Regions from separate parts of the Claveliimonas sp. genome, predicted to be linked through region 3. Evidence: predicted binding sites of a transcription regulator. Region 3 holds the regulator's gene; each other region holds the start of a gene.
What was found. The regulator Rex, encoded in region 3, represses fermentation and respiration genes when NADH is low (regulators of the CRP and FNR family bind a similar motif). The targets are predictions, from matches to a motif close to ATTGTTAANTANTTAACAAT.
Positions count from the first base shown of each region.

Region 1: the regulator Rex is predicted to act here: its motif matches at 1,250-1,269, upstream of rsxC (electron transport complex subunit RsxC).
Region 2: the regulator Rex is predicted to act here: its motif matches at 3,453-3,472, upstream of WJ238_RS05185 (glycerol dehydrogenase).
Region 4: the regulator Rex is predicted to act here: its motif matches at 1,963-1,982, upstream of WJ238_RS04315 (oxidoreductase).

Region 1 is NZ_JAYAZJ010000038.1:48,913-54,534, reverse strand. It holds partial or broken gene WJ238_RS02185 (4-hydroxy-3-methylbut-2-enyl diphosphate reductase) at 1-108, shown strand, start outside; gene rpsA (30S ribosomal protein S1) at 89-1,168, shown strand; gene rsxC (electron transport complex subunit RsxC) at 1,374-2,693, shown strand; gene WJ238_RS02170 (RnfABCDGE type electron transport complex subunit D) at 2,719-3,672, shown strand; gene WJ238_RS02165 (RnfABCDGE type electron transport complex subunit G) at 3,672-4,256, shown strand; gene rsxE (electron transport complex subunit RsxE) at 4,269-4,985, shown strand; gene WJ238_RS02155 (electron transport complex protein RnfA) at 4,998-5,573, shown strand; gene WJ238_RS02150 (RnfABCDGE type electron transport complex subunit B) at 5,587-5,622, shown strand, end outside.
Region 2 is NZ_JAYAZJ010000066.1:1,108-6,729, reverse strand. It holds gene WJ238_RS05195 (NAD(P)-dependent alcohol dehydrogenase) at 308-1,369, shown strand; gene WJ238_RS05190 (GTP-binding protein) at 1,394-2,320, shown strand; gene WJ238_RS05185 (glycerol dehydrogenase) at 2,341-3,429, opposite strand; gene WJ238_RS05180 (carbon-nitrogen hydrolase family protein) at 3,568-4,392, opposite strand; gene tuf (elongation factor Tu) at 4,486-5,622, opposite strand, start outside.
Region 3 is NZ_JAYAZJ010000035.1:6,620-12,241, forward strand. It holds gene alr (alanine racemase) at 1-174, opposite strand, end outside; gene WJ238_RS01615 (NAD(P)H-hydrate dehydratase) at 179-1,675, opposite strand; gene WJ238_RS01620 (redox-sensing transcriptional repressor Rex) at 1,815-2,465, opposite strand; gene abc-f (ribosomal protection-like ABC-F family protein) at 2,631-4,553, shown strand; gene WJ238_RS01630 (magnesium transporter CorA family protein) at 4,556-5,467, opposite strand; gene ppk1 (polyphosphate kinase 1) at 5,486-5,622, opposite strand, start outside.
Region 4 is NZ_JAYAZJ010000059.1:40,190-45,811, reverse strand. It holds gene WJ238_RS04315 (oxidoreductase) at 1-1,913, opposite strand, end outside; gene WJ238_RS04310 (shikimate kinase) at 2,119-2,904, shown strand; gene WJ238_RS04305 (YqeG family HAD IIIA-type phosphatase) at 2,904-3,437, shown strand; gene efp (elongation factor P) at 3,500-4,057, shown strand; gene WJ238_RS04295 (DUF5688 family protein) at 4,215-5,117, shown strand; tRNA gene WJ238_RS04290 (tRNA-Arg) at 5,180-5,251, opposite strand; gene WJ238_RS04285 (hypothetical protein) at 5,362-5,622, shown strand, end outside.

The DNA.
Region 1 (5,622 bases), on a different contig from region 3:
GATATGAATCAATTAAGGTCCGTGGAAACAGTAGGTATTACAGCAGGGGCATCCACGCCCAACAAAATAATTGAGGAGGTTCAAAATAATGTCAGAATTAACATTTGAACAGATGTTAGACGAGTCATTCAAGACAATACGAAACGGAGAGGTGGTTGACGGTACAGTCATTGGTGTAAAGCCGGATGAGATCATTCTGAATATCGGTTACAAAGCAGACGGTATCATCACAAGAAGCGAATATACGAATGAGCCGGGTGTGGACCTTACTACTCTTGTTTCTGTTGGTGATACAATGACTGCAAAAGTATTAAAGGTTAATGACGGAGAAGGTCAGGTGCTGCTTACTTATAGAAGGCTTGCTGCTGAGAAAGGAAATGAGCGCCTCAAAGAAGCGTTTGAAAACAAAGAAGTACTGAAGGCACCTGTCGCACAGATTCTGGGCGGCGGACTCAGTGTGGTTGTTGATGAAGCCAGAGTATTCATCCCTGCAAGCCTGGTTTCTGACACATATGAAAAAGATCTGAGCAAGTATCAGGGACAGGAAATTGAATTTGTGATCAGTGAATTTAATCCTCGCCGCAACCGTATTATCGGTGACAGAAGACAGCTTCTTGTAGCAGAAAGGGCAGAAAAGCAAAAAGAGCTTTTTGAAAAATTGCAGATCGGTGACAGAATTGAAGGAACAGTAAAGAATGTGACAGATTTTGGAGCATTTATCGATCTTGGCGGTGTGGATGGACTCCTTCATATTTCTGAAATGTCATGGGGCAGAATTGAAAATCCGAAGAAGGTATTTCAGGTTGGCGAGAAAGTGACAGTTCTTGTAAAAGATATTCATGATACAAAGATTGCGCTCAGCCTGAAATTCCCGGAGACAAATCCTTGGGCAAATGCACAGGAAGATTATGCGGTTGGCAAGGAGATCACAGGAAAGGTTGCCAGAATGACAGATTTCGGAGCTTTTGTTGAACTTGCACCAGGAGTGGACGCACTTCTTCATGTATCCCAGATTTCCAGAGCGCATGTTGAAAAACCATCAGATGTTCTGACAGTAGGACAGGAGATTACTGCAAAGATCGTTGATCTCAATGTGGAAGAGAAGAAGATCAGTCTGAGTATGAAGGCTTTGGAGCCTGCTGAAGCAGAAGAAGGATCTGATGAATAAGTAACTGATAAACCGTATGGAATATCATAAAGTGTTTTCGGATAGAGACTAGAATATAGTCTCTATCTTTGTGTGTGAGACATTGTTAAACAAACATCAAGATGTACTTGGAAATGTACAATAAAATTGCCGAAAAAAGCTAGATAGAGTCGGCGTTTTCTTGTATAGTATATACAGATTAAAGTTAGGAAGGAAGGAAAACGAGATGGCATTATTAACATTTAAGGGTGGTATTCATCCCGATGATGGTAAGCGCCTGGCCAAGGACAAGGCGATTACTGAAGTTAAGCCAAAAGGGAACCTGGTTTATCCGCTCTCACAGCATATCGGTGCTCCGGCAGCTCCGGTTGTGTCTGTCGGTGATCATGTACTCAGGGGGCAGAAAATTGCGGAGGCCGGCGGATTTGTCTCAGCTCCGATCTATGCATCTGTTTCCGGAACAGTGAAAGCGATCGAGCCTCATTTTAATCCTACAGGAGCAAAAGTAAACTGTATTGTAGTTGAAAATGACGAACAGTACGAAGAAGTAGAATACGGCCCTGTAAAGCCTTTGGAAGAAATGACAAAGGAAGAGATCTTAAATGCGATCGGCGAAGCCGGTATTGTAGGTATGGGAGGTGCAGGATTCCCCACAAGAGTGAAACTGTCCCCGAAAGAGCCTGATAAAATTGACTACATTATAGCAAACTGTGCGGAATGTGAGCCGTACATCACTGCTGACTACAGAAGAATGATCGAGACGCCGGAGCTGCTTGTAGGCGGAATGAAGGTGATCTTATCTCTGTTTGACAATGCAAAAGGTATTTTTGCTGTAGAAGATAATAAACCAGACTGTATCGCAAAGCTTCAGGAACTTGTGAAAGATGAGAAACGCATGGAAGTTATGCCTCTGAAAACGAAGTATCCCCAGGGAGCAGAGCGTCAGCTCATTTATGCAACAACCGGACGGGCAATTAATTCCACTATGCTTCCGGCCGATGCAGGATGCGTGGTAGACAACGTTGAGACAATGATCAATGTATACCAGGCAGTTGTAAAAGGTATCCCGTCTATGGAGCGAGTTGTAACAGTCAGCGGCGATGGAGTGAATGAACCTGGCAATTTTAAGGCCTTATTTGGAACAAACCAGATGGAACTTGTGGAAGCTGCAGGCGGATTCAAGGGTGAACCGGAGAAGGTCATCTCCGGCGGTCCGATGATGGGATTTGCTATGTTTACTCTGGATACTCCTGTGACAAAGACATCTTCATCTATCCTTTGTCTTTCAAAAGACGAGGTGGCGAAATTTGAGCCGACAGCCTGCATTAACTGCGGAAGGTGTGTAGAGGTCTGTCCGAGCAGGCTGATCCCTTCCAGACTTGCGGATTATGCAGAGCATCATGATGAAGAGCTCTTTACAAAGCAGAATGGGCTGGAATGTGTGGAATGCGGCTGCTGCAGTTACGTATGTCCGGCAAAACGCCAGCTGAAACAGTCTATAGGATCTATGAGGAAAATTGCTCTTGCGAACCGTAAGAAAAAGTAATAAAGAGAGGAAGAGGTGAACAAAAGTGGAGAATCAGTTAAATATTTCGTCTTCACCACATATACGTTCCAAGGTTACTTCTGGCAATATCATGCTCATGGTAGTTATTGCACTGCTTCCGGCATCTGCTTTTGGAGTATATAACTTTGGCGTACCTGCTCTGCTTATGCTGATCAGCACAACGGCAGCGGCAGTATTAACAGAATTTATTTATGAGAAACTTATGCACAAAAAAGTAACGGTAGGAGATTTCAGTGCTGTTGTGACCGGTCTTCTGCTGGGGCTTAACATGCCTCCAACAGCGCCGCTTTGGATGGGCGCGCTGGGAAGCGTATTCGGTATTCTTATTGTAAAACAGCTTTTCGGAGGACTTGGACAGAACTTTATGAACCCGGCTCTGGGAGCAAGATGTTTCCTTTTGCTTTCCTTTACCGGACCAATGACAAGCTTTGTCTATGACGGCATTACCGGACCGACCCCACTTGCCTATGTAAAAGAGGGCGCTTTGGATCAGGTCAACACAATGGATATGCTGATCGGAAATATTCCGGGAACCATTGGTGAGACTTCTGTGATTGCCATTGTGATCGGAGCTATTTTCCTGATCTTAATGGGAGTCATTGATCTTAGGATCCCAGGTACATATATTGTGACATTCGTGATTTTTGTAGGAATTTTCGGACATGTAGCGCATCCGGAGATTGGATTTTTTGATCCGCAGTATATCACAGCTCATCTGTGCGGCGGTGGTCTGATGCTTGGTGCATGGTTCATGGCAACAGACTATGTAACATCACCGATCACGAAGAAAGGACAGTATGTCTATGGTATTGTGCTTGGTCTTTTGACAGGTCTGTTCCGTATTTTCGGCGGATCGGCAGAAGGTGTGTCCTATGCAATCATCATCAGTAACCTTCTGGTTCCGTTGATTGAGAAGGTTACTCTTCCAAAACCATTTGGTAAAGGAGGAGAAAAATAATGAACAAGATTATCAGAAATACGATTATTCTTACAGTTATTACTTTGATTTCCGGACTTTTGCTGGGATTGGTTTATGAGGTTACAAAGGGACCGATCGCACAGACCCAGGAAGCAGCAAAGAAAGAAGCATGGCAGGCAGTATTCCCGGAGGCATCAGAAGATGCATTTGTTTCCGTTGATGTGGATACAGATATTGCAAGCCAGGTAGTAAAAGATCTGGGCGTTGCGGCAACCATCGACGAAGTGTGTGAAGTTGACGGAGGCGAGACAGGCTACGTGATCACAGCAACTGACAGCGAAGGCTACGGCGGGGATATCCAGATTACAGTCGGCATCACAGCAGACGGCACAGTGAGCGGAATTTCCTTCCTTTCCATCAGTGAGACGGCTGGTCTTGGTATGAAAGCAACGGAGCCTTCCTTCTATGAGCAGTATGTAGGTGTGCAGACAGAAAAATTTGCTGTATCAAAAGATGGAGGCGAGGGAGAGCCGATCGATGCGATCAGCGGTGCCACCATTACATCACGGGCAGTGACAGGTGCGGTAAACGCAGCACTTGCTTACTTCCAGAACGCGTTTTAGGAGGTAGTTAATATGAGTAGTTGTGTCGAAAGACTGAAAAATGGTATTATAGATGAAAATCCGATTTTCGTTCTGATGCTGGGTATGTGTCCGACACTGGCGGTAACGACCTCGGCTATGAATGGTATCGGTATGGGACTTTCAACCACGGCAGTGCTTGTTATGTCCAACTTATTGATTTCCATGCTGCGTAAGATTATACCGGATTCTGTCAGAATGCCGGCGTTTATCGTAGTTGTGGCATCCTTTGTAACGATCGTTGATTTCCTGATGGAAGGCTTTACACCTGCCCTCTATGATTCCCTCGGAATTTATATTCCTCTGATCGTTGTAAACTGTATTATCCTCGGACGTGCCGAGAGCTATGCTTCTAAAAATCCGGTTCTTCCGTCCATTTTTGATGGACTTGGAATGGGGCTTGGATTTACGATTGCTCTTGTGGCAATTGGTGTTGTCCGTGAAATTTTAGGCGCTGGTCAGGCATTTGGCTACCAAATCCTTCCTTTGGCGGATGAAGCTGCCGGAAAAGCAGGCTATACACCTATTTCCATCTTCATTCTTGCACCGGGAGCATTCCTTGTTCTTGCTGGTCTTGCTGCACTTCAGAATAAAGTAAAGATCAACATGGAGAAGAAGGGAAAAGATGCGTCCAAGATTCAGTCAGGATGTGGCTCAGACTGTGCAACATGCGGCGGATGTCCGTCAGCTGCCGGAAAAGATAAGGAATAGGAGGGGGAAAAGATGGGAGATTTGATTTTAATTGCAGTCGGTTCTGCGCTTGTAAGTAACGTCGTACTCAGCCAGTTCCTTGGAATTTGTTCCTTCCTTGGCGTTTCCAAAAAGACGGAGACAGCAGTCGGTATGGGAGGCGCGGTTATTTTCGTTATTACGCTGGCGTCACTTGTTGCCGGACTTTTGTATCAGTTTATTTTACAGCCGTTAGGCTTTGATTATCTGAATACGATCGTATTTATTCTTGTTATTGCTGCTCTTGTGCAGATTGTGGAGATGTTCCTGAAAAAGTTTGTTCCATCTCTTTACAATGCGTTGGGTGTATATCTGCCGCTGATCACAACAAACTGTGCAGTGCTTGGTGTAGCTCTTAACAACGTGCAGGGCGGATATAATATCCTGGAAAGTGTAGTAAACGGATTTGCAACAGGTGTCGGATACCTGATTGCTATCGTGCTTCTTGCAGGAATCAGAGAGAAAATGGAATACAACGATATTCCGGAGTCCTTTAAAGGAATGCCGATCGTGCTTTTGACTTCTACATTGATGGCGATTGCATTCTTCGGATTCTCAGGATTGATATAGGAGGAAGAGTAACATGAGTATGACAGGAATTATTTTGGCTGCAGTCATT
Region 2 (5,622 bases), on a different contig from region 3:
CGGATGCGCAGCGGATTTCTGCGGTTCCGCAGAAACCGCTTTATGCGCAGGTATAATAACCACGATGTGGTTATTATACCATATAGGAGGACTCCGCAGGGAAAAAAGAGACTGTCGGATTCTCCCTTATATGCTGGATTATCTGTCACATTTTTCTTCATATATTCAAAATATTATATTCTATTTGATATATTTTCTACAAACTTAATAAATTATTGTTAATTTTCTGTTTTTTATTTACTTTTCATAGGCGTCCTGTTATAATGAGATAAATTATCAATTTCAAAAAGTAAAAGGAGGGAACGATATGAAAGGCTATGCAATGCTTAAAATCGGGGAATCCGGTTGGATCGAAAAGGAAAAACCTGACTTTGGACCACTGGATGCCATTTGTAAACCACTGGCAGTTGCCATCTGTACATCCGATGTTCACACTCTCTGGGAAGGCGCCATCGGAGAACGTCACAATATGATACTTGGACATGAATGCTGTGCTGAAGTTGTAGAAGTAGGCTCTCTCGTAAAGGATTTCAAACCCGGAGACCGTGTTCTTGTTCCGGCCATTACACCTGACTGGAACTCTCTGGAAGCCCAGGCAGGATACTCCATGCACTCCGGCGGAATGCTTGCAGGATGGAAATTCTCCAACTTTAAAGACGGCGTATTTTCCGAATATTTCCATGTAAACGATGCCGACGGCAATCTCGCACTTTTGCCTGACAACATTACTCCGGTAGACGCATGTATGTTGTCTGATATGGTTCCTACCGGATTCCACGGCGTAGAACTGGCAGACGTACAGTTTGGAGATACCGTTCTTGTAATCGGAATCGGCCCGGTCGGCCTTATGGCTGTTGCGGGTGCAAATTTAAGAGGCGCATCCAGGATCATTGCAGTCGGCACACGCCCGGCATGTGTAGAAGCAGCCAAAGGATACGGCGCTGTTGATTTTATCAGTTATAAAGATGGAACTATAGAAGATCAGGTTCTTGCCATGACAGGAGGAAAAGGCGTAGATAAGGTGATCGTTGCCGGAGGCGGATGCGAAACGTTTGAATCCGCTGTTAAAGCCCTGAAACCAGGCGGAAAAATCGGAAATGTAAATTATCTCGGAAGCGGAACCTATGTAAACATCCCCCGCGCTGAATGGGGCGTCGGCATGGGACACAAACAGATCAACGGCGGACTGATGCCAGGCGGACGTCTCCGTATGGAAAAACTGGGCGCACTTGTCTCTGCCGGAAAACTTGACGTACATCCTCTTGTATCCCACGTATTTGAAGGCTGGGAACATCTGGAAGAAGCTCTGTTCATGATGCGTGACAAACCGAAGGATCTGATCAAACCAGTTGTAAAAATCGAAGATTAACTGCCCCATGGAGGATTATAACACATGAAGATACTGATCGTATCCGGATTTCTTGGCGCCGGAAAGACCACCTTTATAAAAGAGATGTCCCGCAAACTGGACCGTGATTTTGTTGTCATGGAAAACGAATACGGCGAGACAAATATGGATGAAACCTTTCTCCAGGATAACGAAAAACTAAATATCTGGGAAATGACAGAAGGATGTATCTGCTGCACAATGAAAGCAGATTTCGCATCTTCCATCCTGACCATTGCCAACACTCTGGATCCGGAGTATCTCATTGTGGAACCTACAGGCGTCGGTATGCTAAGCAATGTCATCCAGAATATCCGGCAGATCGAATATGAGCGTATCACTCTGCTTCGCCCCGTGACTATTCTGGATGCCAACTGCTTTGACCGCTATATGCATGACTATGAGGAAATTTTTCAAGATCAATTGAAATCCGCCGGAACTATCATAATATCCAAGCGGGATTTCCATACACCTGAAGAAACCGACGAATTTGTGCAAAAAGTTCAAAAGACAGCGCCGGATGCCAGGATCCAGGCCCAGCACTATTCCTATCTTGACTCTTCCTGGTGGGAAAGTCTTCTGGAAACGGACTTCAGCGGAAATATAATAGAAAATAAAGGAGAGGCAAAGTCTGATCTTGACAGCTTCACTCTATCCGGCATTTCTCTGGAAAACAGCTCTGCTCTTCTTCTCTTTTTAGAGCAGCTTGTCCGGGGAGAATTTGGAGACATCTGCCGGTCAAAAGGGATCCTTAATACAGGACAGTGCCATCTTCGTTTTGATACCGTGGATATGCGCTACAGCCTCACTGGTTTCGAATCATCCGGCAAATCTCAAGGTGTGTTTATTGGCACAAATATAAAAAGGAATGCACTGCGCCGGAAACTCCTTCCACAGTACATTCCCCGTATACAGTTCCGGCCGTCTTCCTGACAGCCGGAATTTTATTTCCTTTATTTTCTGGCTCTTCCAAGAGAATCTGCCGCAACAATCGCATCATATAACTGCTCCGGCGTTACATCCGCTACCATGTTATGAATGGATTCTCCCTCTGCACATGCATTCTTCGCAATTACCTCAATTTCTTCTTTCTTTGTAACTCCAAGCTCTTCCAGAGTAATCGGAAGCCCTACTTCCATGCAGAAATCCTGCACTTCTTTAAATTCTTCTTTGGATGCCCCTTCCAGAACAAGCTGTACCAAAGTACCATATGCCACACAATTTCCATGAGGAGCGCTGTGTCCGCCAAGAGCTGTCAGTCCATTGTAGAAGGAATGAGCTACAGCCAGACCGCCGTTATCTGCACCGACACCGGACAAATATACATTCGCTTCGATAATCGCATCCAGAGCAGGAGTAACAACCTGATTTTCGCAGGCATGTTTTGCCGCTGCCCCGTATTCTTTCAATGTTTCATAACACAGACCGCAAAGAGCCATAGCCGATCTTGTAATTCCTCCAAATTCCAGACTGGGGGCATCTGTCCTCTGGCAGGCCCTGGCCTCAAAATAAGTGCCCAGAGCATCTCCCATTCCGGCAACCAGGAATCTCACGGGCGCCTTGGCAATGATATCACTATCCACAATGACTGCCTCCGGATTTTTCGGATAAAACAGATAACTGTTAAAAGTCTCATCGTCATTATAAATAACAGAAAGGCCGGTACAGGGGGCATCTGTTGCCACAACAGTAGGAACAATGACAACCGGAAGCTTTTCATAGTAAGCAGTTGCCTTGGCCGTATCTATAGCCGAACCTCCGCCCACGCCAACTACAACATTGATCCCCTTCTCACGGACAATCGCTCTCATTTTTTCAATTTCACCGACACTGGAAACACCGCCAAAGATTTCATAGCACCTGCTGTCATCTGCAGTGCCGAAACTTTTTTCAATCTTGTCATGGCACATTTTATGTCCGCTTTTTGAACAAATAAACAGCCATTTGTTTCCCAGCTCTTTCATCTCTTCATAGAAACTCAAAAGAGAATCTTTTCCCTGCACATATTTCTGCGGAGCACGCATCAGTCTTAATCTTGCCATAGTAACACCCTCCTACAATTTTTATTGTTAATTATTTATCAATTTAATTTTATTATAGAACTTTTAATTCAAAAAGCAAGATGAAAACTGTCCAAATATGCAGTTTATATTTTCGATTTTTTCGTTAATTTTTTATCATTAAAATTCTGCTCCATTTTCGCTCTGGTATATATCCGTCCGGCGCGCCGAAAGAAGCGGCAGCTGCCTGCGGATACTATCTGCTTCTTTCAGATCAACGTCATGGATAATGTATCCTTCTTCTCCCTCCATCTCTTCAATGACATCTCCCCATGGAGATACCAGAAGGGTATGCCCCCAGGCAACATAAGAGGCTCCTGTATCTCTTGCACTGGAAGTACCCGCCACAAAACACTGGTTGTCCACAGCCCGGCCGCGGAACATTACATCCCAATGCGCCGGTCCGGTAGTCATGTTAAAAGCGGCCGGGACCAGAATCATTTTCGCTCCCCCAAGTACCATCATCCTTGCCAGTTCCGGGAATCGGAAATCGAAGCAGATACAGAGTCCGATTTTTCCAAACTCTGTAGAAAATAATGTGCATTTATCCCCCGCTGCCAGTGTTTCCGACTCCTTAAACTGCTGTCCGCCCTCTACCTGAATGTCAAACAAATGAACTTTTCTATGCTTTGCGATCTGTCTCCCTTTTCTGTCGAAAACATAGGCAGTATTGTATATTTTCCCGTCTGAAATTTCCGGTACAGATCCTGCTGCAAGGTAAATCCCGTATTCCTTTGCAAGATGACTTAGCATCGTCCATGTCTCTCCCCCTTCTTCCTCTGCATAAAGCGGAAACTGCTTCGTTTCATAGGGACAGTTAAACATTTCTCCCAGCATTACAATATCCGGCTCTTCCGGTTCTGTTTTTTCGAGATACAACTTTAGCTGTTCTATATTTTTCTTCTTATCACTATAAACACGGGACTGTATCTGTGCGATCTTCATGGAATCCCTCCTTTTAAACAGCATTGCAAAGTCAAAAACCCTCAGAAAGCATAGCTCTCTGAGGGTAAATTTTTATATTACTCCTGTCAATGATTACTCAATGATTGTAGCAACACGTCCTGATCCTACTGTACGTCCGCCTTCACGGATAGCGAAACGAAGTCCCTGCTCCATAGCAACTGGGTGAATCAGTTCGATTGACATTTCTACGTTGTCACCAGGCATGCACATCTCAACGCCGTCCGGCAGGTTGCAAACACCTGTTACGTCTGTTGTTCTGAAGTAGAACTGTGGACGATAGTTGTTGAAGAATGGAGTATGACGTCCACCTTCATCTTTTGTCAGAACGTAAACCTGTGCTGTAAACTTTGTATGGCATGTTACAGAACCTGGTTTAACAAGAACCTGACCTCTTTCGATGTCTGTTCTCTGGATACCACGAAGCAGAGCACCGATATTATCACCAGCCTGAGCCTCGTCAAGCAGCTTACGGAACATCTCAACACCTGTTACAACTGTTTTCTGCTTCTCTTCATGGATACCAACGATTTCAACTTCGTCAGATACATGCAGAACACCACGCTCTACTCTACCAGTAGCAACTGTTCCACGTCCTGTGATAGAGAATACGTCCTCTACAGGCATCAGGAACGGCTGATCTGTAGCACGCTGTGGATCTGGAATATATGAATCAACTGCATCCATCAGCTCCATGATCTTATCTCCCCACTCTCCGTCTGGATCTTCCAGAGCTTTCAGAGCGGATCCCTGGATGATCGGTGTGTCATCTCCCGGGAATTCATATTCATCAAGCAGTTCACGAATTTCCATCTCTACTAATTCAAGAAGTTCTTCGTCATCTACCATATCACATTTGTTCATGAATACAACGATGTAAGGTACACCTACCTGACGAGACAGAAGGATGTGCTCTCTTGTCTGAGCCATAACACCGTCTGTAGCAGCAACAACCAGGATAGCTCCATCCATCTGAGCAGCACCTGTGATCATGTTCTTAACGTAGTCAGCATGTCCCGGGCAGTCTACGTGAGCGTAGTGACGTTTCTCTGTCTCATACTCAACGTGAGCTGTAGAAATTGTGATACCACGTTCTCTTTCTTCCGGAGCTTTATCGATGTTGTCGAATGCAACCTCTGCGTTACCAGATACTCTGTGGGAAAGAACTTTTGTGATAGCTGCTGTAAGAGTTGTTTTACCATGGTCAACGTG
Region 3 (5,622 bases):
ATCTTTTTCTTCCATTACATATCTGGCAATCTGCACGGCGCCATGGCCATATCCGTCCGTCTTGATCACGCCGATCATCTTCGTTTCTTCTTTGATGTTTTGCTTCATCATATCCAGATTATATTCCACTGCGTCCAAATCTATTCTGGCGCAGACTCTGCTGTATTTTTTCATACGATCATTCCTCCAGTCTTTTCAGAACAGTCCCGATATTTTCCGCCAGGTCTCTTGCAAGCACGCTGTAGCTTCCCTTCTCCCTTTTTGCCTCATCTCCTGCCAGTCCGTGAAGGTAAACACCTAGGACCGCTGCATCAAAACAGGACATTTTCTGTGCAAGAAGACCTGTGATCACACCTGCAAGAACATCTCCGCTTCCTGCCTTTGCCATAGCCGCATTTCCTGACAAATTCACAAAAGGATGCTCCCCGGGACTGAAAATACACGTGCGCGCATCTTTCAGTACACATGTAACATCATATTCTCCGGCAAACTGCTTTAATATTTCCATTCGGCTGTTTCGAAGTTCTTCCACTGATTTCCTTGTTATCCTGGACATTTCTTTCATATGGGGAGTAAAAATAAACTGACCACGGACAAGATTTTTCATATAGCGGCTGTGCGCAGATAAAAGATTCAATCCGTCCGCATCCACAACACAGGGAACCTCTACATTTTCCAGTGTTGCCTGTAAAATCCTCCGTGATTTGTCGCTGGTTCCAAGCCCGGAACCAATACTCACCACATCCGCCCATTTCAGCAGCTGCAAAAGTTCCCGTTCGTCAAAGAAATCATAACAGCGAACGATTGCCTCCGGAAGAAGCGTCTGCAGTACAGCCCGGTTATCCTCTGACGTATAGATCTGTACCAGACCTGCCCCCGTCTTATAGGCCGCCAGTGCGCCCAGATAAGCTGCTCCGGCCATTCCTTTGCTTCCGGCGATAATAAGAACCTTTCCATAAGTCCCTTTATGAGAATCCTCTCTGCGCTTCGGCAGCATTTTCGCCGCATCCTCCTGCTCCAGCGCATAGGCTACATCTCTGTCCCCCGGCATCGCTGAGACATCGACTCCTATATCCGTTACCTTTACTTCTCCGGCAAACTCCTTCCCCGGATAAAGTACACAGCCAAGTTTTTCACACTGAAAACTGACTGTCAGCTCTGCCCGGAAAGCGTCGGTTACAACCTCTCCGGTAGATGTGGAAACTCCGGAGGGTACATCTACTGCCACTTTTTTCCCCTCTGACCGGTTCATCGCCTGAATACATTCCAGGTAATGCCCTTCCACACGCCTGCTAAGCCCTGCCCCGAATATGGCATCGATAAGCAGGCTGCATTTTCTCTCCGTAAAACCTTCCTCTATGGTTCCTCCTGCCTCCCGGAAAAGCTGAATCTGCCTCTTTGTCTCTTCGGTACAATGATCAGGGTTTCCCACCATACAGGCTGATACTCCCGCTCCTCTTTCCAGAAGAAGTCTGGCGATAGCAAATCCATCTCCGCCATTATTTCCGGATCCGCATACAACACATACATCTGACAGATCTGCATCTGTTTCACATACCGTTTCTACAAAAGTTCTTGCCGCCCTTTCCATCAGGATAAGAGACGGCATTTTTTTCTCCCGTATCGTATACCCATCCGCTGCCTTCATTTGTCTTCCATCCGGCAAATATCTCATACTGTCAACCCCCTTTTTATTTATTTTATTTATATAGAACAAAGAATCCGCAACAGGAAACGAAGTTTTCTATTGAAAAAGCGTGTAAAGAAAGCCTGTCCTTTCGCACACGCTTACTTCACACGCTGTCATATCCCCGCTATTTTTCAGCCCTATGTTCCTCGTTGTAACGGCTGATATTATAGGATAATCTCATCAGACTTTCCGATAAGTGTACATTTTCCACGATCACGTTATCCGGCAAATTCAGATCTGTATGGGCAAAGTTCCAAATCGCCTTTATCCCATAGTCCACCAGCTGATTTGCCACTTCAATTGCCTTTGCCTTAGGTATGGTGAGGATTCCGATCTCAATATCACTGTTCTTCATAAAATCTTCCAGCTCATCCATCATATAAATAGGCACTCCACGAATTGTCATTCCCTTTAAAGTAGGATTAACATCAAAAATGCCTTTTAATACAAATCCCCGCTTTTCAAATCCTGCATGATTCGCCAGAGCATGACCCAGATTTCCTGCCCCGATGATGATCATTCCATGTTCTTCCTCCAAACCGAGGATCTTTCCTATCTCTGTATAAAGATATTTCACATTATATCCATATCCCTGCTGGCCAAATCCGCCGAAATTATTTAAATCCTGCCGAATCTGGGATGCAGTTACCTGCATTCTCTTACTCAGATCATTTGAAGAGATACGTTCCACCCCATTTTCAAGCAGTTCTCCTAAATACCTGTAATATCTTGGGAGCCTCCGTATGACTGCCTGCGAAATTTCTCTGCTTTCCACTCTTTTCACCTTCCCAATCTTTTTCTGTCTACATTATATAGAATTGTTTGTTCAAAGTCAAATTTTTGTTCGGAAAACTTTGGAATATTAGATTTTATATAAAGAATTGCAGAAAATTGACACCTTCACAAATCACCGATATAATAGTCCCGGAGGTATATATTTATGATACTAGCATGTCATTCAATTGAAAAAGCATTTGGTGAGGATGTCATTGTAAAAAACGGCTCCTTTCACATAGAAGAATATGAAAAAGCAGCACTTGTTGGGATCAACGGAGCTGGAAAATCAACAATACTGAAAATGATTGTGGGAGAACTGCCACTTGACGGCGGTAGCATTACTTTATCGAAAGGAAAATCTCTTGGCTATCTTTCCCAGCACCAGAATCTCTCCGGAGGAAACACTATTTACGAAGAAGTACGCACTGCCAAAGCGGAGATCATATCACTGGAAAAAGAGATCCGCCGAATTGAACAGGAAATTCCCAACCTTGCGGGCGAACAACTTACTGAGCGACTGAATACTTATCACCGTTTGTCTGACCGGTTTGAACGTGAAAATGGCTATGCCTACGAAAGTGAAATTGTGGGAGTACTCAAGGGGCTTGGTTTTGACGAAGAAGAATTCTCCAAACCGGTAGACGCTCTTTCCGGTGGTCAAAAAACACGTGTAGCATTAGGCAAACTTCTTCTTACAAAACCGGATGTCCTTCTTTTAGATGAGCCTACCAACCATCTGGATCTTAATTCGATCTCCTGGCTGGAAACTTATCTTCTGAATTATTCCGGTGCCGTGCTTATCGTCTCCCATGACCGCTATTTTCTCAATAGAGTGGTAACAAAGGTCATTGAAATTGAACAGGGTTCCATTATGACCTACCTTGGCAATTACACAGATTACTCCCGTAAAAAGCAGCAAATCCGTGAAGCAAGGATGAAAGAGTATCTCAATCAGCAGCAGGAGATCCGCCATCAGGAAGCCGTGATCGAAAAGCTCCGCTCTTTTAACAGGGAAAAGTCAATCAAGCGTGCAGAAAGCCGGGAAAAAATGCTGGAAAAAATGGAACGCATAGAAAAGCCTGCGGAGCAAAGAACAGATATCCATCTGGTGCTGGAACCTTCCTGTGTCAGCGGAAATGATGTTCTTTCCGTAGATCACTTAAGCAAATCTTTTCCGTCCCAGCCCCTTTTTGAAAATGTCAGCTTTGAAATCAAAAGAGGCGAACATGTAGCGGTAATCGGAGATAACGGAACCGGCAAGACAACCCTCCTTAAAATCCTGAACCGGGTTTTGCCTGCTGACAGCGGAAGCTTTACACTTGGGACAAACGTGCATATCGGATACTATGACCAGGAACATCATGTTCTTCATATGGAAAAAACTATATTTGAAGAAATTTCAGATGCATATCCTTCTCTTACAAACACGGAAATCCGCAATATGCTGGCTGCTTTCCTCTTCACGGGGGATGATGTTTTTAAGCTTATCGGAGATTTAAGCGGCGGAGAGAGGGGACGTGTTTCCCTGGCAAAGCTTATGCTTTCGGAAGCAAATTTCCTCATTCTTGATGAGCCTACCAACCATCTGGATATCGCCTCCAAAGAAATTCTGGAAAACGCTCTGAATAATTACAAAGGCACCGTCCTCTATGTGTCCCATGACCGATATTTCATTAACCAAACGGCCACCAGGATCCTGGAACTTGTAAACAAAACATTTGTCAACTATATCGGTAATTATGACTATTATCTGGAAAAGCGGGAGGAATTGACTGCCGCATACGCGTCAGTTCCATCCTGTGATAATGCCCCGGCTGCCGAAGCAGCCTCCGAAGCCAAGTTAAGCTGGCAGGAGCAAAAAGAAGAAAAGGCACGGGAACGGAAACGACAGAATGATCTGAAGAAGACAGAGGAACGCATAACTTCTCTGGAGGAACGAGACGGACAGATTGATGAGCTGATGGCGCTGGAGGAAGTATATACCAATTCTATACGCTGTCAGGAACTTGCCAGAGAAAAAGCTGACATCGCTGCTGAATTGGAGGAACTGTATGAAAAATGGGAGGCTCTCGCCTCCCAGGAATAAAATCAGAGAATTTTTTTCTTTTTAAAGATTAAAATACAGACAACAATAACGATCAAACTTAGTGCAATAACGCCGGGATATCCGTTTTTCAGCTCCGGCATATTTTCAAAATTCATACCGTACCATCCGGTAATTAAGGTGAGGGGGAAGAAAATGGTGGACAACACAGTCAGAAACTGCATATTACTATTCTGTTTTGCATCCACCTGTGCCTGATACAGATCTCGCACCTGCTGTGCGTATTCCAGCAAATGGGCAGTCCTCCCCATCAGCCGGTCTGCCCGATTGGAAAGTGTCCCGAAATATTTGAGCTGTTTCTTGGCGAAAAATCCATTTTCATTTTCCTCAAGCTCTGTTCCCATATCCATCATTTCATCATAATAGCCGCGAAGTGTCAGAAGTTTTCTTCGTATCGGCATCAGTTCCCTCTGGAAATTTTCAATTTTCCCCTGCATGACGTCTTCTTCCATGCGCATAAGGATTTTCTCATACTGCATCAAAATTTCCTGATCTCTGCTCATAAATTCAGCAATAAAATTATATATGAACCGTTCCTTTGTTTCTCCTTGATGGGTCTTTTTTCTTTTGATCCTTCGGATCAGCCTCATAGAAAAATCTTCATCATCTACAAGTACAACATGATCTTGATTCACAAAAAAGTAAATGCGGTATCTGCTTCCAAGCACGTCCAAAAGCCTGGGGATACAAAGTGTACCCGCCAGGCATTCCTGCTGTGTTTCCAGTTTACAAAATCCTATCTTGTTGGTCTGTATTTCATTTTCATACTGTATACCTGCCAATTCCAAATCCCGGCGGGCATTTTTGGAATCAGTGAGAAATACAGCCGGAGGCCTTGTCTCCTTCCATGTTTCTGTCTCAATCTGCTCCAGCCTCTCTCCGAGTTTCCATATCATTCTACCACCACTCTTATCTTACATTTGTCCTGCCTTTTCGTAAGCCTCCTCATAAAAGTATTCCTGTGAGTTTACTTTAACTGTGTCAGGATCCTCCATGCGAACAAAAAGGTAACTGCCGTCAGCCGTTTCGTGCCGTGCCTTCTGATTGTCCC
Region 4 (5,622 bases), on a different contig from region 3:
TCTCCGATGTTGAGGATCTCGGTGTCTTCTCCGTCGAATCCTTCTACAATCTCATCCCACAGAGGCGCATAAGCTTTCATGCCGAGGCATACAAAACCATAATCAAAGGGAAGTTCCTCCTCCTTTCCATCTCTTTTCACAATGAAGGAGTGAGGATTTACTTTCTGAAGAGCAGTGTTGACAAGCTGTGTTACCTGATGTTTTTCCATGCATTCTTTCATGCTGGAAGTAGAAGAAGCGTCCAGCCCGTTTCCGATCGTTGGAAGCATTTCAATGATGGTTGTCTTTGCTCCGCGGGGAGCGAAAAATTCTACAACATCCAGTCCTACTGCACCCCCGCCGATGACGATGACAGTCTTTCCGGTCATATCTTTGTCAAATGCTTCTACATTTCCCATCAGATCCTTGATTCCGTATACGCCGGAGCCTTCCTTGCTGAGGTTTTCATGAAGCCCGTCGATCGGAGGCAGAAGAGGAACAGATCCGGTTGCGTTCACGACAAGATCCGGATGATAGGATTTGATCATATCTACCGTTGTGTCTACGCCGGTTTTAATTGTAAGGTTTTTCAGTTTTTCCGCCCGGTGTTTCAGATAGGTCGGGAAGTCTGCCAGTCTTTTCTTTGCAGGGATTTTGGAAATTTCTACGGACAGGCCTCCGATATGATCCTGTTTTTCAAGTAAAGTAACGCTGCAGCTCACTTCCGCTGCTGTACATGCTGCCTCAAGTCCGGCTGTTCCGGCTCCTACTACAACTACGTTGCAAGGTTTCCTTACCTGCTGTTTTTTGTAGGCTTCTCCATTGATAAGATCCGGATTGATGGTGCAGCGCAGTGGTTTGTTTCCGCCGATACGGTTTCCTACACAGCCGATGTTGCAGGAGATACATTTGCGGATATCCTCTACATCGCCGTATCTTGCCTTGTTGCACCAGTCAGGATCAGCGATGAGTCCGCGGCCGATGCCGATGATGTCAGAATCTCCCCGTGCCAGGATGTCTTCTGCAACCTGCGGATTCCGGATATTTCCGATAGCGATAGTCGGTTTGTGGAATTTGTCCCGCACTGCTTTCGCCATATAGGAACGCCAGCCGTCCTCCAGATAGTTTGCGTCGATCTGATACTGGATGGATGGGTTTAAAGCGGAGGAGGTATCGAAAATATCAACCTCATCATTTAAAAATTCCAGATATTCCAGACAATCATCTACTGTGTTTCCGCCTTCTACAAGCTCGTCCACGCTGAGACGAAGAGAAATAGGAATCATAGGACCGACAGCCTTTCGCACCTCGTCAATAACCATACGGCAGAAGCGGGCTCGGTTCTCGGCGCATCCGCCAAATTCATCCGTGCGGTCATTCATAGTAGGAGATAAAAACTGGCTGATGAGATAAGAATGTCCCGCATGGATCTCTACCATGTCAAATCCTGCGTTTACTGCGCGCCTGGCAGCAGTGCCGTAATCTTTGGCAATGCTTTCCAACTCTTCCCTGGTAAGAGGGCGGGGGAGCTCTCCGCCTGGTTTGGAAGGAAGGGTGGAAGCGGAGACAGGCTGCATACCTATTCTGGAAGACATAGCGGATGCTCCTGCATGGTTCAGCTGCACGCCTATGCAGGCGCCATATCTGTGACAGGCTTCTGTGAGATTGAAAAGACGGGGGATATAGCAGTCTTTATCAATACGAAGCTGTGTAGTTCCATTGGATCCTTCCGGATATTTTACACATACATTTTCTACAATGATAAGTCCTGTACCGCCGCGGGCTCTGAGTTCATAGTATTTGATGTGTTCGTCGGTGAGCTCTCCGGTATGTCCTGCGAAGTCGCTTCCCATAGGCATCATTGCAACACGGTTTGGCATGACCATTCCTCTTACTTTAAGAGGACTAAAGATATGTTTGAAGTTGTTCTTCATTTACGTTTACCTCCGTTTTATAAACCTTTGTTTGATCATATTATAAAATATTGTTAAAACAAAAACAAATTCATGTTTATGCCTTTGATGATAGAATCTGTCTATGGATTGAAAAATAAAAAGTGTTTTGTTATAATAAGTAACGATTCAGCCATGGGCCTAAGCAGTAGATCAGAGACTTGAACGGAAAAGGAGAAAAGGTGTAATGAATGATTTAGAGATGTATCGTGAACAGCTGGCGCTTTGTGATGATAAAATCATTGACGCTCTTGTGGAGAGAAATTCCATTGTGGAGAAGATTATGGCATATAAAGAGAAATACGGCATGCCGATTCTTCAGCCGCAGCAGGAGGAAAAGCAGAAAGCAAGACTGAAAGAAAAACTGGATGATAACAAATATAAAGAAGAAATTTACGATGTGTTCCGTCGGATCAACCGCAACAGTAAAAGGATACAGGCTCGAAAACTGTTCGATTACAATATTATATTGATTGGATTTATGGGAGCAGGCAAAACAACAGTTTCCGATTACTTGAGCACAATGTTCGCCATGAATATTGTGGAGATGGATCAGGTGATTTCAGAGAGAGAGGAAATGAGCATTCCGGATATTTTCGCTACATATGGAGAAGAGTATTTCCGGGAACTGGAGACAGATCTTCTGGTGGAGATGCAGAGCAGGAAGAATACCGTAGTTTCCTGTGGAGGGGGAGCTGCCTTAAGAGAAAGAAACGTAAAAGAGATGAAGAAAAACGGAAGGGTGGTTCTTCTGACAGCGAGCCCGGAGACAATCTATGAGCGGGTAAAGGACAGCAACGACCGTCCGGTTTTGAACGGAAGAAAGAATGTGGCCGGAATTTCCGAATTGATGGAGCAGCGCCGTGAAAAATATGAAGCAGCGGCAGATATTGTTGTCAATACAGACGGAAAAAGTGTTTTGCAGGTATGCGAGGAAATGATCCAGAAATTAACAGAAATGGAAGAAGAATAATGTTTGAAAAATTTTTCCCGGACCGGTATGTGGCGTCCACATATGTGATAGACTTTGAAAAATTATATAAAAATGGAATAAGGGGATTGATATTCGATATTGATAATACACTTGTACCTCATGGCGCCCCGGCGGATGAACGGGCCATCCGGCTTTTTAAACGTCTGAAAGAAATCGGGTTTTCCTGTTGTCTGATTTCCAATAATCAGGAAAAAAGGGTAAGGACTTTTAATGAACCCATTCAGGTGGATTATGTATATAATGCCCACAAGCCGTCCACAAAGAATTATAAGAAAGCTATGGAGATTATGGGGACAGATGTGTCGGATACGGTGTTTATAGGCGACCAGCTCTTTACGGATGTGTGGGGCGCCAAACGCACGGGCATTCCCAGTATCCTGGTACGTCCTATTCATCCTAAGGAAGAAATCCAGATTGTTCTGAAGCGCTATCTGGAAAATATTGTACTGCATTTTTATAAGAAAAGCCTGGAAAAGGAAAAAAAGGTTGAAAAAAGCAGTAAACTATTATAAAATGGTAAAAGTGAATAAGAATGCCATGTGCCGGGGGAAGGCACAATTTAAGGAGGATTATAATGGTTTCAGCAGGTGATTTCAAAAATGGTTTGACTGTAGAAATTGAAGGGAATATTTATCAGATCCTGGATTTCCAGCATGTAAAACCTGGTAAAGGCGCTGCTTTCGTGCGCACAAAATTAAAAAATATCATAAACGGCGGTGTGGTAGAAAAGACATTCCGTCCGACAGAAAAATTTGAGACAGCTCATATTGACAGAAAAGATATGCAGTACTTGTATACAGACGGTGATCTGTATAACTTTATGGATATGGAGACATATGACCAGCTGGCAGTAAATGCGGATGTGGTCGGAGATTCTCTGAAATTCGTAAAAGAGAACGAGACGGTAAAAGTGATTTCTCATCAGGGAAATGTGTTTGCTATTGAACCGCCTATCACTGTAGAGCTGCGAGTTACAGAGACAGAACCTGGTGTGAAGGGAGATACAGCAACAGGTGCTACAAAGCCGGCTATCGTAGAAACTGGAGCACAGATCATGGTTCCGCTGTTTGTAAATCAGGACGATGTTCTGAAGATCGACACACGTACAGGAGAATATTTGTCCAGAGTATAATGAGAAGTGTATACAGAGACAGATTCATCTGAATTTTAATAAGAAAAGAAAAAGCCTTGCATTTTGTGCGGGGCTTTTTTATAATGTAAGTTACCATAATATCTATCTGCCTGGGATCTGCAAAAAGACAAAAGCATCTGATGGAGAAAGGAGCTTTATGTCATATGAAAAATTCGTGGAACTGTTGGAAAAAAGGCTTCGGGAGGCTTTGCCGGAAGAGTGGGATATCTGTATCCGTACAGTGATCAAAAATAATGGGAGAGAGCGCAAGGGTATTGTGATCCGTGAGCCAGGGCTTAATATTTCTCCGACGATATATTTGGAGGGATATTTCGAGAGATATCAAAGAGGATATACTCTGGAAGAAATCGGGTGTCAGATTAAAGAACTGTACCAGCATGTGAAAGTGACGCACAGATGGGAGGGAGGATTTCTGACAGAATATGAAAATGTCAGGTCGAGGATTATTTACCGGGTAGTGAACTGTCGAAAAAACCAGGACTACCTTAGAGGAATCCCCTCTGTTCCCTTTTTGGATCTGGCTGTTATCTTTTTTGTAATGCTGGATCTGGATGGTGAAGATAAAACGGCTTTCATGCCTGTGGGGGAAGAGCACCTTCGCCTGTGGAATGTGAAAAAGGAAGACGTTTACCGGGAGGCATGTCAAAATACACCAAGACTTCTTCCGGCTGAATTTGCGCCTATGCAGACTGTTATATATGAAATGGCAGGGGAGGAAGGCCCGGAAGAATGGGAGCAGGGCGAAGAGGATGTCCATATCCTGACAAACAGCAGCCGGAATTTTGGCGCAGCAGCCATACTCTATCCTTCCTGTCTGAAGCGTATCGGGGAATATCTGGGCAAAGACTTTTATATAATGCCAAGCAGTATCCATGAAGTGATCATTCTGCCGGTCAGTATGGCGCCCTCCTGGGAAGAACTGGATCTGATCGTCAGAGAGATGAATCAGACGCAGCTTGACAGAGAGGATGTGCTGTCTGACAGGGTCTATTTTTATTGCCGGGAGAAGGAGAAACTCATGCTGCCGGAAAAAGAATAAGAAGAACAAAGAGTTCCTGGCAAATTAAAAAAGAGCAGTCGGTATAAACTGACTGCTCTTTACGTCTCTGACCAGAGTCGAACTGGCGCACCTGCCTCCGGAGGGCAGTGCTCTATCCACTGAGCTACAGAGACAAGTAGTATAATAGCACAAATGGAACAAAATTACAAGATTGACTTTCAAAAAAATAGCGAGTATTATTTTTAGTGCCAGACTGCATACAGAATAAGAAGTGGAGGTAGAAATGAAGGGAAGACTGAAAAGCAGCGGCAGTACAGCAAAAAAGGGCAGGCTCCTTAAGATTGCAGCGGGATGTCTGATATTGTTAGTGCTGGCTGCAGCGGGATTCAATCTTACCAAAGAGAAAGCGAAAAGCCAGGAGACAAAGGATACGGCAGCAGAGCTGCAGGAAGACATTCAGAAGAAAGAAAACAAAGGCTGGGAGCTGATCGAAGAAAATCCACTGAAAGAAAATACGGATACAGCAATCGAACAGGCCGTCCAT